2 regions of the Streptomyces sp. MGP-BFMKR1 genome follow, and region 2 is predicted to be linked to the other one. Evidence: riboswitches for the same ligand, from Rfam matches in the RefSeq annotation. Region 2 holds a riboswitch; the other holds the start of a gene.
What was found. Region 2 has a riboswitch for cyclic di-AMP ahead of AC3CHW_RS00900 (C40 family peptidase). Riboswitches for the same ligand answer to the same signal wherever they lie in the genome.

Region 1 (8,392 bases), 3.5 Mb from region 2:
TATTCCCCGCCACCCCGCGCGCGGCGGCGCCGGCGGGAGCGCGCCCCCGGCGTGCGGGCGGAGGAAGGGCGCGGGGCCCGCGCCCGCCCTCGCTACGGCTGGAGCCCGTGCTCCCGCAGCCACGCCATCGGGTCGACCGGCGCGCCGCCGCTCGGGCGCACTTCGAGGTGCAGGTGCGCGCCGGTCACGTTGCCGGTCGCGCCCACCCGGCCGATGACGTCGCCGGTGGAGACCTCGCCCGAGGTCTGCGTCATGGACGACAGGTGGCAGTACCAGACCTCGGTCCCGTCGGGCAGCGTCAACACGATCCGGTAGCCGTACGAACCGGCCCAGCCGGCCTGCGTGATGGTCCCGCCGTGCACCGCCTTGACCGGCGTGCCCGTCGGAGCGGCGAAGTCCAGGCCGGTGTGGTTCGCCGACCACATGTCGCCGGCCTGTCCGAACGTGGAGGTCACCGTGTACGAGCTGAGCGGCATCGCGTAGCTCGCGGCGAGCTTCGCGCGGCGCTCGGCCTCGGCCTTGCGCCGGGCCTCCTCCTCCGCCTTCCGCTTGGCCTCCGCCTCGGCGGCCCGCTGCTTCTCGTCCTCGGCGGCCTTCTTGCGGGCCGCCTCGTCCGCCGCCTTGCGCGCCGCCGCCCGCTCGGCGGCCTCGCGCTCGGCCTCGTCGGCGGCGCTCTGCTGGGTCTCGGCCTGCTGGAGGATGCGGGCCCGCAGCACCTCGCCCGCGTTGGTCGTGCCGTTCGCGGACTCCTCGGCCGTCAGGCCGGCCTGGCTGAGCGGCGCCTGGCCGGCGGCCCGCGGCGCGGCCTCGTACCGCTGGTCGCCGCTCCCGCCGTCGGATATGAGGGACCCGACGCCGGGAAGCTCGTCGGCGTCGGGCAGGGAGTGCATGACCTCGTCGGCGACGTGCCCGAGGTCGGGCATCGATATCGGGGCCTTGGGGCGGTCCTTGGCGCTCGCCATGCCGCCGGCGCCGACCGCCGCGATGACGCCCACGCCGAGCACGGCGCCGCCGCGGGCCATCGTGGTGCCGCGCTGCTTGACCACGCGGTGCCGGCCCCGGACCGGGGCGACGGATTCGGCGGTGGGGTTCCACTCCTCCCAGGGGCCGTCGCGGAGGTCGTCCCGGGGCTCCCCCCAGGGAGGCCCGGCGAGTTCGTCGATCCCGTCGTGCGCGGGTGAAGCCTGGTCGAGGGCAGACCTGTTGGACGCCACGGAGGCGTGCTCCTTTCCTTCCTTCTCGCCTACCGGGTTAGCTGACGGGTTCGGAGCAGGAAGGTCTCCTACGGGTCGCGTACGACCCGATTCACCCCAAGGGTTGGTTCCCCGGTTCCCTCGCCTCGGCACCGCGCTGATCCGCGGTGACGCGCCTACGGGATTCGGCGACGGCGCACGGTGCCGCCCTGGGCGGCGGCTGTGACGACCGCGCTGCGTTATCGAACGTTAATAGAGGGCCGGGTGTGATTCCAAGCCGTTCCGGGGAATAAGGGCTCCGCTTTGACGAGGCGCCAGCACATCGTCAGCACAGTGGTCAAGATCGGCTACCCAGCGCGTTCGTCGGCCGCCCGCTGGCCGCGTCGGACGGCCACCACGCCGGGCGCGCCGGCCCGGCGCAGCGCGAGCAGCGCCATGTCGTCGGCGCGCTGGCCCTCGGTGTGCCGCATCACGTCGGCGATCAGCGCGTCCAGGAGGGCGTCCGGGCTGGCGAACCGACGGCCGCTCAGCCGCCGCGCCGGCTCGTAGAACCGCCCGCTCGCGTCGCGCGCCTCCGTCACCCCGTCCGTCAACAGCAGCAGCGCCGCCCCGGCCGGGAACGGCAGCTCCTCCACGGTGTCCCGCCAGGCCGCCACGTCCCGCATGCCGAGCGGCAGGGCGTCGGCCTCGGGGCTCAGCTCGCGCACCTGGCCCGTGGGGAGCAGCAACAGGGGCGGCGGGTGGCCCCGGTTGATGAGCCGCAGCCCGCCGCTGCCGTCGCCGATCTCGGCCAGCACGGCGGTGGTGAACCCCTCGAACTGGTCGAGGCCCACCCGCCGGTCGCCCTCCCGGTCGAGCGCCCGCTCCAGCCGGTCGACCAGCCCCTCCAGGGTCCGCTCCTGCTCGGCGGCCTCCCGGAAGGCCCCGATCACCACGGCGACGGCCTCCACGGCCTCCAGACCCTTGCCCCGTACGTCGCCGATGATGGCCCGCACGCCGTGCGGCGACTCCTGCACGGCGAACAGGTCGCCGCCGATCCGCGCGTCGGTCTGCGCCGCGACGTACCGGGCGGCGATCCGCAGCGACCCGATGCGGCTCGGCGGCGTGGGCAGCACGGCGCGCTGGGCGGCCTCGGCGACGACGCGTACGGTCGCGAGTTGGCGGAAGTTGCGCCGCACCACCCGGTTGATGGCGAGCGCCAGCAGCGCGACGGTGCACACGGTGACGACCTCGGTCACCGACAGGGCCCGGTCGTTGCCGCTGTGCCAGACCGCGAGCAGCACCGAGACCACGGCGGCCGTCGCGGCCACCGCGGCCGTGCCGCGCAGCGAGAGCAGCGGCGCGGCGACCAGGGAGGCGGCGGACAGGAAGGGCGACGCGGTGTAGTGCATCGGCATCAGGAGGTCGAAGACGACGCCGCCGACCAGCAGGACCCCGGGCAGCCAGCGGGCGACGCTCCGGGCCCACGCGGCTCGCGGCGAGTCCGCGCCCGCACCGGCCCACCCAGGACTCCCCACGCGTCGCTCCCGCTCTCGGCTGGCCCGCATCCGGCACAGCGCCCCGCCGGATGCGTCCGTCCCAGCCTGGGGCTCACGCGCCGGACGAGCGACCCGGAGGCGGCCAAGCGGGCGTACGCCACGCCTGCCGTGGGTCCGCCAGCCGTGGGTCCGCCGGCCGTGGGCCGCGCCCGCCGTGGGTCACACCTGCCGTGGGGCCGGGTGGCTGGTGGCCGAGAGACGACTGGGTGGCCGGGGCGACTGGTGGCCTGGGCGGGGGGCTGAGCACCGGGCCGGCCCGGTGCGGGGTTACAGCTCGACGCCCAAGGCGCGGGCGTGGCGGTCCGCGGCGCACTCGGCCGCGGCCTCGTCCAGGTACACCTCGCACACCAGCCGACCGTCCGGCGTCAGGTTGTGCTCCAGCTCCCACAGCACCACCTCGTCCCCGCCGGCCAGCAGGAACGCGTGCTCGTAGAACCGGCACCAGGTGGCGTCGGGGCCGCCGGTGCGCAGCCGGGGCTTGGTCGCGAGCGCGATGTCGTGAGCGAACGCGGTGGTCAGTCGGGCGCGCACGTCGTCGCCCGGGCGGTCCGGGTTCTCCGCCCGGCGCAGCACGCGTCGCGCGTGGTCGGCGGAGTCGTCGACGGCGTACGTCCGCCGCGGCGCGAAGGGGCCCACCGGCGTACGTAGTTGCTCCGGCAACCACACGGGAACGCTGTCCAGCTCGTCCCAGAGCGCGCCGCCGATGCGCTCGTGCACCCGGCGCTCGGCGATCTCCAACGCGCGCTCGTCCGCGTACACCTCGTAGCACACCTGTCGCGCGGCGGCCGGGTCGCCGCGCGGCCCGCCGCCGGGGCCCGCCGACGGGCCGGACGGGGTGCCCGCACCGGCCTGGCCTGCGTCGATCCGTCGCTCGCCGGGTGCCTCACGCTCCGCGCACGGCTCGCCCGGCGCGGCGGAAGAGCAGGGTCCGGCGGCCGGTGTCGTGTTGTGCTCCAGCTCCCACAACAGCTCGCTGCTGCCGTCCGGAAGCAGGAAGACGTGGCGGTAGGTGTTGCACCCCACGGTGGCCGTGCGCCCGTTGCACTGGCGGCAAGAGCGCAGCTCAGACTGGTGCATCAACGCGCCGCGCAGCCGCTCGACCTGCGCGTCGGTGATCTCGAACCCGTTCTGGGCCCGGGTCAGCAGCCCGTCGAGGTGCGCGGCGGAAGGTTCTCCGCCCGGTTGTGCGTGCCCCACGTCCCTCTCCTCCCGACCATTGCCACGCCGCGCCCCCCAGCGACCCCCTCGCCACTTACGGTAGCGAAGTGGATACTGCGGACGCGGCGGGTTTCCCGGATGCGGCCCACGCGATGCGCTCGTACGTCGGTTCCGCGCCACCCCCGAGCCGCCCGGCGCGTCCGGCTCCGCGGTCGGCCGGCCGGCCCCCGCGACGAGCGCTGAATGCGCCGGCGCACGCTCCCAGCCCGTCATGCGCCCCCTGTGCGCCCCACGAGTTTGCCCGTACTCACCCGCAAATCCCCGCCGGCTCGCCGGGCCCGGACACCGCGCAACTGTGACGCGAAATCGGCGTTCGTCGCCGGACCGCACCAGCCCCAGGCTTCGCGGCCACCCCGGATGACCCAGCCGACCCAGGGGCCCCAGCGGGGCTCAGGCCCCGTCCGGTGGCGCCGCGTCGGCGCGCCGGTGGGCCAGGTCGATCTCGGCCATGTGCTCCTCGGCCCAGGCCCGCACCCGGGCCAGCGGCTCCTCCAGCGAGAGGCCGAGCGGCGTGAGCCGGTAGTGCACCCGGGGCGGCACGGTGGCCTCCACCCGACGGCTGACCAGCCCGTCCCGGGCCAGCCCGCGCAGCGTGGTGGAGAGCATCTTCTGCGAGACACCCGTCATCCGGCGCTGCAACTCCGCGAAGCGCACCTCGCCCGGGGCCGCTTCGGCCAGCACCTTGATCGCCATGGACGTCCACTTGGTGCCGATCCGGTCCAGCAGTCGCCGCGTCGGGCACAGCGGGTCGAAGAGGTCCCCGCGCGCCCGCGCGGCAGGCCCGGGCGCGCCGGAGGCGCCAGCCGCGTCGCGGGGCCCGGCGGAACCGGAAGCGTCGGCGGGGCGGGACGAGGGGGTCACCTGGAGCTCACCACCTGAGGGAGAAGTGCCGTCTGGTACGCGCCCAGGCTAGTTACCTATCGTCAGGCCGTCACCTTTCGTAACCCACACGCCTGCCGGGCGTTCCGTCAGCCCGTCCCCGCCGCCCCGCCCCAGGGAGCCCGCCATGTCCACCGCTCAGCCCACCTCCACGGCCCCGCATCCGGCGCCGTCCCCGCCACCCGCCCCCGTGCCGCCGGGCGTCGAGACGCGTCGCGTCGCGGTCCGGGGCGTCGAGCTGAACGTGGCGGTCGCCGGTTCGGGGCCCGCGGTCCTGCTGCTGCACGGCTTCCCGCACACCTGGCGGGTGTGGAGCCACGTCATCGGCGAGCTGGCCGAGCACCACCGGGTGATCGCTCCGGACCTGCGGGGCCTCGGCGCGAGCGCGCGGCCGACGGACGGCTACGACGCCGGCAGCCTCGCGCACGACGCCGAGGCCCTGCTCGACGCGCTCGGCGCGGACACCGCGTCCGTGGTCGGCATCGACGCGGGCACCCCGCCGGCCTTCCTGCTCGCCATGCGCCGGCCCGACCGCGTCCGCCGCCTGGTGGTCATGGAATCGCTGCTCGGCGGACTGCCGGGCGCGGAGGACTTCCTCGCCGGCGGGCCGCCCTGGTGGTTCGGCTTCCACGCGGAACCGGGCCTGGCCGAGTCCGTGCTGGTCGGCCACGAGGCGGCGTACGTCGACTGGTTCCTGCGCGCGGGCACCCTCGGCGACGGCGTACCGGCCGCGCTGCGGGACGCCTTCACGCACGCGTACACCGGGAGCGAGGCGCTGCGCCGCGCCTTCGCGTACTACCGGGCCCTTCCCACCAGCGCCCGGCAGCTTCAACGGGCCGTCGCCGCCGGCCGGCTGACCGTGCCGACCCTCGCCGTCGGCGCCCAACCGGTCGGGCGGGCCCTCGAACGACAGTTGCGCCCCGTGGCCGACGACCTGACGGGCCACCTGATCGAGGACTGCGGCCACATCATCCCGCTGCACCGCCCGCGCGCACTGCTCGCCCTGCTCGGCCCCTTCCTGGCGGCCTGACCCACCGCAGGCTCAACCGCGCCGGTGCGCGGCACCCCGACCAGAGGCCGCGCCCGCGCGCGTGCTCGCGGTGTCGAACGGGCCGCCGGGACCGAAGGCGAGGCGGGCGAAGCGCTCGCCGATGCGCCGCTGGGCCGCGTCGTCGGGGTGGAGCTGGTCGGGCAGCGGCAGCTCGGCGAAGTCCCGCTCGCCGTACAGGGCCAGGCCGTCGAGGTAGTACAGGTTCCGGTCGCTCTCGGCGCGTTGGGCGACGACGCGGCCCAGCTCGCGGCGGATCGTGGTGAGCGTGAGCGCCCCGCTGGCGACCTCGGCCGGGTCGCCGAAGCCGCGGAAGCTGACGCCGGGGCCCGGGGCGTCGGGGTCCGGGTACATGGGGCCCGGCACCCGCTCGACCACGGGCGCGTGCAACGGCGAGATGACCAGCAGCGGCGCCGTGGGGTGCCCCTCGCGCACGGTGTCCAGGAAGCCGTGCAGCGCCGGGCCGAGCGTGCGCAGCCGGAAGGCGTCGAGGGCGACGATGTTGATGCCCGCCTTCACGCTGATCAGGTCGGCCGGCGTGTCCCGGATGGCGCGGGCCGTGAACGGGTCGAGCAGCGCGTTGCCGCTCAGCCCCAGGTTGACCAGGTCCGCGCCGGCGAGCCGGGCCGCGACCGCCGGCCAGGCCCCGGTCGGACCGGCGGCGCCGGCGCCCTGGCTGATGGAGCTGCCGTGGTGCACCCAGCGCGGCGGCGGGGCGCCGGCCGCGCGCGGCGGGCGCAGCGGCGCGTCCGCGCGCAGCGCGACCAGCTCCACGATCGCCGCGTGCGGCAGCCAGATCTCGACGTCCTGCTCCCGCCCGGAGAGCCCGTCGAACCGCACGGCGACCACCCCGTCGGGCGCGCCGAGGGGGGCGGCGATCCGGGCCGTCAGGCGCCCGTCCACCACGAGGTCGTACACGCCCGCGCAGGGACCGGGCGGGCCGAAGGCGCCGGCCGCCGGGTCCGCGCCGGCGGGGTCAGCGAGGGCGGAGGCGTCGCCGGCGGGGGCCCCGGGGAAGGGCACCACGTCCAGCTCCACGACGGTCGCCTCGGTACGGAACGCGAGCCGCACCCCGGACGGCTGGGCCTCGGCCAGCGCGCAGAAGCCGTCGGAGACCTGGGCCCGCGCCGCGGCGGGCAGCCGATGCGGGAGCACGCCGCGCGCCGTGGCCTCCACCTCCAGGGCCCCGCGCAGGGCGACGGGCCCCTCGCCGGCCAGCGCCTCCGTCGTCCACGTACGCACCGCCGCTCCCACCTCTCCCGGGTCCACGCCACCGTCGGCCCCCAGCCAAACCGCACACCGGTGCGGGAAGCAAGGAAACCGCCCCGAGTCAACCCCCATGCACCGGCTCGTCTACCCCGCCTGACCCGTCTACCCCCTCCCTTCCGGCTACCTCATCGGTGCCGCCGCCCCCGCGCTCAGGCGGGGAGCGTGGTGTCCACCACGAAGCCGATCTCCACGACCTGGCCACGGAAGGTGAGTTCGGAGACGCCGACGACGGTGCTGGCCGGGCGGTGGTCGCCGAAGTAGGCGAGGTTGCCCGCCGCCACCGCGGGGGCGTTGCGCAGCAGGTCCACGACGTACAGCGTCTGCGTGATGATCTGACGGCGAGTGGCGCCGTAGTGGTCCAGGACCCGGTCGATGTTGGCGTGGGTCCGCTGGAGCTGGGCGGCGAAGTCGCCCGCGTGCCGGAACTCGCCCGCCGCGTCGAACGAGAGCTGCCCCGACACGTGGATCAGCTCGCCGGACCTGATCGCCTGCGCGTAGCCGAACTCGCGCTCGGCCGGCACGTCGTACGTGAGGACATCGTTGGTGGCCACAGTCTCGTTCCCTTGCTCGTGTGCCGCATGGTCGGTCACCGCCGGGGACGCCGCGCGCCCCGTACTCTCTTGCGGTTACTCGGGAACTGTAGGAAAGTGGCCGCTGAACTGGAAGTACGCACTTATTCGTGACTGGGGAACCCGATGGTGACCAAGCACTTCACGGGCTCGCCCGAGGATGCCGACCTGCGGCGCGTGGACTCCCTGGCGCGGGAGATCTTCTCGGACGTGGCCAACAAGTGGGCCCTACTCATCATCGAGGCCCTCGGCGACGGCACCCTGCGCTTCAGCGCCCTGCGCGACGAGGTCGAGGGCATCAGCCACAAGATGCTCACCCAGAACCTGCGCATGCTGGAGCGGTACGGCCTCGTCGACCGCACGGTGCACCCCACCGTGCCGCCGCGCGTCGAGTACACCCTCACCGAGCCGGGGCGGGCCCTGCGCGCCACGGTCGACGGCATGTGCGGCTGGACCCACCGCTACCTCGGCCACATCGAGGCGTCCCGCAACCGCTTCGACGCCTGACGCCCCACCGCCCACCCCGCCCGACCGACTTCCGGCCGACCCGCCACACGCTCGTACGCCCCCGGCGCCCCGCCGCCGGCCAGCGCGTACGCCAACGGCCGTACGCGGCCCCGTACGCCTCCCCTCGCACGCCGACGCCCTCGCCCCCGCACCCCGACGGCCGCGTGCCGC
Region 2 (8,392 bases):
GGCGTGTCAGCGGCATCCGTGGAGCGATCCGCCGGCCGTGCTTCACCTGCCGTGGGCCGGGGCGCTCCGCGCCCCGGAATCAGCCCTCGGTTCAGCGCAGCAGGTCGAGCAGATCACCGAGCGTGTCCGGGGCGAGCTTCGGCATGTCGGCGACCGCGTTGAGCGTGAAGAGGTGGCCGCCCTTGCGCACCGGCGACTTGCCGAACGTCTTCTTGAACAGCTTCTCGCCCTCAGGAGTCAGCACGGTCCGCACGTTGACCGCCTTGACCTGCTTCTGCGTGACCTTCGCGTTCTCCCGCTTGATGGTGTAGGTCAGGAACCGCACCGGCTGCGCCTTGGCCCGGTTGACCGAGGCGTGCGCCTGGGTCCGAGAGGACTTGTTCACGTAGTTGTAGATCTTGGTGAGGTCGAGGCGGTCGTCCTTGTCGCGGAACGTGACGCCGCCCTGCAACTTCGCGTAGTCCCTGGTGCCCTCGACCAGCGGGAGGGACACGCACTGGCGCTGCTTGCCGGTGATCCGAGCGGCCCCCGTGGCGGCCAGCGTGACCTTCGCCTTGGCAAGCTGCTTGGCGGCGGGCTTGCTCAGGCAGAACTCGGCCTTGCCGTTCTTGATGGGCTTGGCCGCCTCACCGGCCTGGGCCGGCGTCACCGTGCACGCCAGCGCCGCCGCGACGACGGCGACCCCCGTCATTCCTCGCATCATGACTCGTCCTCGTGGATCAGGCTGACCGTGATTCGGTCGGCACGTGAGGACAACGGGGATTGCTCCCTGCGGGTGACGTACTCGATGGCAACATCACTCGGCTTGGTGACAGCGACCCGGAACCGGCCCGTAGGGCGGCCCTTGCCCCCACGCCCCTCTCGTCCCGGGATCGTGGGCCGGGCCGGGGCGCGGCGCGGCATCGCCCGCCCGGCGCCCCGGCCCACCCGTCACGGTCAGCGGACGCGGCCGTACCAGACCTTGTTGGTCCAGATCTTCTCCAGCCGCACCGACTTGCCGGGCTTGGGCGCGTGCCAGATCTTGTTCTTCCCGGCGTAGATGCCCACGTGGTAGACGTTCCGCCCGGAGTGGAAGAAGACCAGGTCGCCCGCCTTGCGCGAGCTCTTGGACAGGTGGCGGGTCTTGTTGTACTGGGCCGCCGCCGTACGTGGCAGCTTCTTGCCCGCCTTCCGATACGAGTAGAGCGTCAGCCCCGAGCAGTCGAACCGGTTCGGGCCGACCGCCCCGTACTTGTAGGGTGCGCCCTTCTTGCCGGCGGCGATCTTGAGCGCCTTGCCGGAGGCCGTCGCCGCCTGGGCGTCGGTCGTCAGAGCGGGGACGAACGAGGAGCCGGCCAGCACCGTGGCGGTGAGGGCCGATGCGGTACCGATGCGCGTGGCGAGCGAGGGTATACGTGGCTGCGCGGACATACGAAAGCCCTTCGTCATCCGCCTGCGAAAGATGACCTGTCGGGTTCGGACTGGCGAAGTTGCCCGGCCACTCGCGTGGCTTCACCCCAAGGGCCACCGACTTCGTGGCCCGTCATGCCTGGGTCTCCCGCTCCTGCCGATTCGTGTTCCTCTCACTGGGCCCGTGCGGCGGCAGGACTCGGCGTCCGCCCGGACCGCCCCGCCGTGGTGACGGGGGCTTGGTGGTGTCGGATAGGGATACTGCGCCATCCACGGCCCGAAATCGCAGCCGAAAGGGTCGTATGTGAAGTTCTTCACCTTCGTTGGTGACCGAGAACCGCGGTCGGTCTCATCCCCCATACGAGTCGCGCAAACCCGCGCTGAACTGCGGAAACACGTAACCGGACGCGAGCATTCCATGGCGCGACCGGCCTGTGGGCCAGGCAGCCGCCCACCACCCCGGGATACGCGGCGTGCGCGGCGGCGCGCCGTGATGGGACGTCAAGCCGCGCGCGTGGCCGGCCGTCGGCGCCCCGGCGCCGAGCGACGTCGAAGGCGCGGCGGGAGCGGCCGGCGGTGGCGGCGACCGCGCGCCTCCGCCACCGCCGGCCGCTCCCGGCCCTTCGCGTGGGACTAGTCGTCGAAGGGGCTGGTGCCGGTGAAGGCCCGGAACTCCTCGCCGGGCACCAGGCGGCGGGAGCGCACCTGCGTGAAGCCGGCGTCCCGCATCTGCTCCGACAACTCGGCCGGGCGCGGCAGCGGGCCGGCGAAGTCGGCGTACACGCACCACAGGTTCAGCATCTCGATGCCCGGGCTGCCGCCCTGGCAACTCGTCGTCAGCAGCAGCCTGCCCCCGGGCGCCAGGAACGAGCGCGCCCGCTCCAGCACCTTGGTCCGCTCGCCGTGGGGGAAGTAGTAGATGTTGTTGTGCAGCGTGACCAGGTCGAACTTCTGCTCCGTGGAGTACGTCCGCAGGTCGCTGCGGACGACCTCCACCCGGTCGGACAGGTTCCACTTGTCCAGGTTCGCCTGCGCCTGCGCCACCACCTCGTCCTGCAGGTCGATCGCCACGGCCGTCAGCCGCGGGTTGAGCGAGGCGGCGTGCCGTACGTAGGTGCCGCTGCCGCAGCCCACCTCCAGGAGCCGGACCGGCGCGGTCCGGTCGACCTGCTGCTCCACCACGCCCTGCACGGCGGGTTCGAGCACGCGGGACGAGCGGGCGATGAGCGCGCCGTCCTGGTCGGCGATCGACACTCGGCGCCCCTCGCGCAGCATGCCGGGGGCGTCCAGGAGCAGCGGGGCGTGGAAGCGCATGAGCTGTTCGAGCAGCGCCACGTAGGCGTCCGCCTCCGGGCGCGCCAGCGACTTGGCCAGGCGCCCGCGCAGCCGGTAGCGCCCGCCACGCGAGCCGAGTTCCCCGATCCGCACCCCCATGTCGAGCCAGGCGCCGAGCAGTTGCTCCTCGCCGTGCATGCCGAGCTCGTCGGCGAGCGCGGGCGCGTCGAGCGGCTGCCGCGCGAGATGGCGCAGCACGCCACTGCTGGCAGCCGCGGCCAGGAACGAGGCGCGGTACGCGGGACCAGCCAGCTCCCGTGGCATCCGCAGGGCCAGTGAGAGGTGATTGCTGCGCACCAGCTTGGTGAACGTTCGGAATTTCACAGGGGGTTCCTCATCTGTGCTGGGTGGTGGGCGGCGTACGCGCGAGCGGCACTGGGCCGGCGCGGAACGGGCCGGGGGACACCCGCGCCCCGGTGTCCGGTGGCGCAGTGGCGGGTGGCACGCGGATCGGGCGGCTGTCGCAGGTGAAGAGGACGGCGGCGGGCGTGCGCTGGGGAACTGACTGCCCAACGCCCTACGCGTCCACACGTCGCGCGCCGATCCGGCGCAGGGGACAGGTGTATCAGGGAATTCGACGATCGCACGGCCCACCGCGCGCCCGCCCTTTCGCTCCGGCGCGCCCCGGCGCACCGAACTCCGAGGTGATTGGCCTGCACAAGGCGTGGGAGCGGCGTCGTGCGGCTGAACCCCTGGTCCACTCGTATGGGTGACATATAGTCCGGTCGCATCCGAGTGGGCCGACTGGGTCACGGCCCAGACGGCCCAAGGCGAAACGCGTCATCCGCTCACGTGGCCCCCGAACGCGTGTTGGTGAGATCACCCCTCCGTTTCAGCGAGCTACAAGGTTGCCCTAAGCCCGCTGCTGAACGGTGGTGGAGCCAGTGCATTGTTAAACCAACCGGCTCGCCGCTGGGGGAGAATATGACCACCGCACCACACACGGACGCCGCCATGGGCGTGGCTCTGGAACTCGACGTGCTGAACGCTCCGGACGAGGATCTCCTCGCGCTCAAGGAAAAGGTCTACCGACACAAGATCGTGGTCCTGAAGGAGCAGAACCTCTCGCCCGCCGAATTCGTCACCTTCGGGCGCCGGCTGGGCGAAGTCGAAACCTACTACCAGCCCATGTACCACCACCCGGAACACAAGGAAATCTTCGTTTCCTCGAATGTGCGGGAATCGGGCCAGCAGATCGGCGTGCCGCAGACGGGCAAGTTCTGGCACCACGACTACTCGTTCATGGCCCGGCCGTTCGGGCTGACGCTCATCTACCCCCAGGTGGTGCCCCGGGAAAACCGCGGCACCTACTTCATCGACATGGGCAAGGCGTACCAGAAGCTGCCCCGGGAGATGAAGAACGCCATCGCGGGAACGCGCAGTCGCAACAGCGTCCGGCGGTACTTCAAGATCCGCCCCGACGACGTGTACCGACCGATCACCGAGGTCCTCGCCGAGATCGAGGAGCAGACCCCGGCGGTCACCCACCCCACGGTCTTCCCGCACCCGGTGACCGGCGAGCCGCTGCTGTACATCAGCGAGGCGTTCACCTACGAACTCCAGCAGGCCGACGGCACGCCGCTGCCCGACGGCCTGCTGCGGGAACTGCTCGCCGCCGTCGGCCAGTCCGACCCGACGTTCCAGCACGAGAACATCCACCTACAGACCTTCGACAAGGGCGACCTCCTCGTCTGGGACAACCGCAGCCTCGTGCACTGCGCCCGTCACACGGTCAAGCCCGAGCCCACCGTCTCGCACCGGGTCACCGTGCACGACGCGTACGAGTTCTACGCCGGCATCGGCGCCCAGCAGACGGCCGACGGCCGCTGAGGGGACGCAGTGGATCTCATCACCCCCGCCGCGCCACGGTCCGTCGAGTACGGCAGCGACGGGCACCTCCTGGAGCGGGTCCTCACCCCGTACAAACCCCACTGCCGATACCTCAAGAGCGCCACCGTCACGCGCCAGGGCGAGCCCCGCGACGGTGGGCGGGTCAGCGCGCGCGGGGAGTTCGGCATTCCCGAGTCGTGCTACATCGACGACACCGGCCATTTCAACTCGGTCGAGTTCAACCTGTGCTTCAACCAGCTCGTCTACTACCTGCTGGCGAAGTCCGTGAAAGAACGCGCCATGTGGCCGTTCAGCACCTGGACGCTCGACGAGTTCTGGGCCAGGCAACTTCCCGACATCCTCATCGTCGACTTCCGCAGCACCTTTCGACGCGCCATGCGCGGGCGCGCTTTCTGGGGCGAGATCGATGTCGTCGGAATGGACGAACGCGACGGCGACGACGGGTCGATCGCCCTCGTCAGCACGCTGTGCCGCTACGGCGAAGAAGAAATGCCCGCCTGCCACGGCGGCGTGCGGCTCGCCGTGCGGATGACGCGAACTCGGGCCGCGTGAATGCCCGGCACGGACTGTGTGAACCTCAGAGCAGGAGCCATGTCACCTCACGACACCGAAACGCGGGACCGCACCACGAATTCCGGCCCCGCGCCCGGCACCGCACCCGAACCCATCGCCATCGTCGGCATCGGACTCCGCATCCCCGGCGGCAGCAACGCGCCGGACGAATTCGCCGAATTCCTGCGCACCGGCCAGTCCGGACTGCGTGAACTGCCCACCGACCGGTGGGACCCGGAGGGCCTCACCTCCGACGACCCGGAGGCCAAGGGCGTCATCCGCTGCGAGCGCGGCGGATTCCTGGACCGCATCGACCAGTTCGACGCGAAGTTCTACAACGTCTCGCCCAAGGAAGCCGACTACATCGACCCCCAGCAGCGGCTCACTCTGGAGACCGCCTGGGAGGCGCTGGAGGACGCCGGCATCGACCCCAGCCCGCTGCGCCACGGCCGGGGCGGGGTGTACGTCGCCGTCAGCAACACGGACTACGCGGGCGAGATGGGCGCGTACGCGCACGAGGAGCTGAACAGCTACATGCCCACCGGCGCGGCGCTCAGCGCCGTCTCCGGCCGGCTGTCGTACTTCCTCGGCTGGCGCGGGCCCTGCATGACCATCGACACCGCCTGCTCGGCCTCGCTGGTCGCGGTGCACCTCGCGGCCCAGGGCCTGCGTGAGGACGAGGCCGACGTGGCGCTGTGCGTCGGCGTCAACGCCATCGTGAACCCGCGCCCCTACATCCTGGCCAGCCAGTCGAACATGCTCGCCCCCGACGGCCGCTGCAAGACCTTCGACGAGTCGGCCAACGGCTACTGCCGCAGCGAGGGCGGCGGCGCGCTCGTCCTCAAGCGGCTCTCCGACGCGCAGCGCGCCGGCGACCGGATCTACGCCCTGGTCCGCGGCTCCGCCGTCGGCTCCGACGGCGAGAGCAGCTCCCTGATGGTGCCCAACGGCACCGCGCAGGAGGGGTTGATGCGCAGGGCCCTGAAGGCGGCCGGGGTACGCCCGCACGACATCTCGTACATCGAGGCCCACGGCACCGGCACCCCGCTCGGCGACCCGATCGAGATCGGCGCGATCACCTCGGTCTTCAGCGAGTCGCACAGCCCCAGCAACCCGGTCACCATCGGTTCGCTGAAGACCAACATCGGGCACATGGAATCGGCGGCGGGCATCGGGGGACTCGTCAAGACCGCGCTCCAGATGCGCGAATCCACCATCTTCCCGCACCTCAACTTCACCACGCCCTCCACCCGTATCCCCTGGGAGCGCGCGCCCGTCTCCGTCGCCACCAAGGCCCACCCGTGGACGGCCGAGACCAAGCGGGCCCTGGTCAACTCCTTCGGACTGACCGGCACCATCGCCTCCGTCGTCCTCGAAGAAGCGCCCGAGCCCGTGGAGCCCGAGGTCGCCGAGGACGACGGCGGCGGCCACATTCTGACCCTGTCCGCCAAGTCCGCGCCCGCGCTGACCGGCCAGATCCAGCGCTACCAGCGGATGCTGCGCAACCAGCCCGAGACCGACATCGGCGACCTGTGCTACACCAGCAACGTCGCCCGCGCGCACTTCCCGCTGCGAGTGGCCGGCGTCGTACGCGACCACGACGACGTCGCCCGGCTGCTCGACCGCGCCCTGGCCAAGGCCGGCCAGAGCGGCCCCGCCGCCGGCTCGGCGCAGGTGGCGTTCCTCTTCTCCGGGGGCGGCACGCAGTACGTGGGCATGGGACGGCCGCTCTACGAACGCTTCGCCGTCTTCCGTGACCACCTGGACGCGTGCGACCGACTGTTCGCCCCGCACCTGGGCCGCTCCATCCGCGCCATGATCCTCGGCGAGACCGAGGACGCGGAGCTGATCCACCAGGTCAGCTACATGCAGCCGGCCCTGTTCGCGCTGGAGTACGCGGTGGCCAAGCTGTGGCTGTCGTGGGGGGTTCGGCCCGCCGTACTCGCCGGACACAGCATCGGCGAGATCGTCGCGGCCACCGTCGCCGGCCTGTTCACCCTGGAGGACGCCGTCACCCTGATGGCCGCCCGGGCCCGCCTGATGGACGCCTCGCCGCCGGGCGCCATGGCCGCCGTCGAGGCATCCGTCGCCGAGGTCTCCGGCCTCCTCGAAGGACAGCCCGAGCTGTCGATCGCCGCCGTCAACGGAACCCGCCAACTCGTCCTGTCCGGCGACACGGAGTCGCTGGCCTTCGTGGAGCGCCAGCTCACCGAGCGGGGCATCAAGAACCGCCGACTCGCCGTCTCCTGCGCCTCGCACTCGCCCCTGATGGCCGACGCGGCCCGCGAACTGCGCGAGGTCGTGTCCCAACTGACCTTCCACGAGCCAGAGTTCACGCTGATCTCCAACCTGACGGGCACGGTGGCCAACCCCGCGGAGATCTCCACGCCCGACTACTGGGCCCGCCACCTGCGCGAGGGCGTCAGGTTCGCCGACGGCATGCGGGCCATCGCCGAACGCGGCCGGCACGTCTTCCTCGAATGCGGCCCGGCCACCGAGCTGATCGGCATGGGCAAGCAGTGCCTCGACGACGCGGCCGGCCACACCTGGCTCAACAGCCTGCACGCCGAGGACGCCGACGCCACCGTCACCCGCCAGGCGCTCGCCCAGCTCTACACCGCCGGCGCGCCCGTGGCCTGGGCCGAACACCACCGAGGACGCGAGCGCCGCCGGATCACCCTGCCCACCTACGCCTTCGACCGGCGCCGCCACTGGCTGCCCGCCCCCGCCGCGCTGCCCCAGGCGGGCGGTGGCTCGGGCGGTCACCCGCTGCTCGGCAGGGAGAGCTCCACGGCCGAGCAACGCGCCGCGGGCGTGCGCGAGTTCACCTCGCGCGTCAGCGGCGACCGGCCCGCCTACCTCGCCGACCACAAGGTGATGGGAAAGATCGTCTTCCCCGGCGCCGGCTACGTCGAGATGCTGATCGCCCTCCAGGACGCCGTGCTCGGCGAGAGCAACCTGCCCATCACCGGCGTCAGCCTGCACGAGGCGCTGCTCATCGCGGACGAGGGCAGCGTCGAGCTGCGAACCCGGTGGACCCCACGCCCCGACGGCACGGCCGACGTCGAGATCGTCAGCCTGCTGCCCGGCGAGGAGCCGAACACCGAGGCCATCGAGCGCCGCCACGTCACCGCCATCCTCGGCGCCGAGCCCACCCCCACCCTCGCCGGCACCGAACAGCACCTACGCGAGCTGGCCCGGCAGGACGGCGAGCCCCACACGCGACTCACCGCCGACGAGCTGTACGCCGACTTCGCCGAGATCG

Region 1: it holds a riboswitch for cyclic di-AMP, as region 2 does, so the genes downstream of both, AC3CHW_RS14540 (M23 family metallopeptidase) here and AC3CHW_RS00900 (C40 family peptidase) in region 2, are expected to answer to the same signal.

Annotation. Positions count from the first base shown of each region.
Region 1 covers NZ_CM173408.1:3,812,760-3,821,151, forward strand. The annotation lists gene AC3CHW_RS14540 (M23 family metallopeptidase) at 93-1,214, opposite strand; cyclic di-AMP (ydaO/yuaA leader) riboswitch at 1,226-1,355, opposite strand; gene AC3CHW_RS14545 (PP2C family protein-serine/threonine phosphatase) at 1,541-2,710, opposite strand; gene AC3CHW_RS14550 (DUF6227 family protein) at 2,999-3,928, opposite strand; gene AC3CHW_RS14555 (winged helix-turn-helix transcriptional regulator) at 4,340-4,693, opposite strand; gene AC3CHW_RS14560 (alpha/beta fold hydrolase) at 4,956-5,858, shown strand; gene AC3CHW_RS14565 (SGNH/GDSL hydrolase family protein) at 5,871-7,118, opposite strand; gene AC3CHW_RS14570 (RidA family protein) at 7,295-7,696, opposite strand; gene AC3CHW_RS14575 (winged helix-turn-helix transcriptional regulator) at 7,841-8,221, shown strand.
Region 2 covers NZ_CM173408.1:287,868-296,259, reverse strand. The annotation lists gene AC3CHW_RS00905 (hypothetical protein) at 92-691, opposite strand; gene AC3CHW_RS00900 (C40 family peptidase) at 937-1,410, opposite strand; cyclic di-AMP (ydaO/yuaA leader) riboswitch at 1,414-1,582, opposite strand; gene AC3CHW_RS00895 (SAM-dependent methyltransferase) at 2,023-3,048, opposite strand; gene scoE ((3R)-3-[(carboxymethyl)amino]fatty acid oxygenase/decarboxylase) at 3,649-4,554, shown strand; gene AC3CHW_RS00885 (FcoT family thioesterase) at 4,564-5,127, shown strand; gene AC3CHW_RS00880 (type I polyketide synthase) at 5,167-8,392, shown strand, end outside.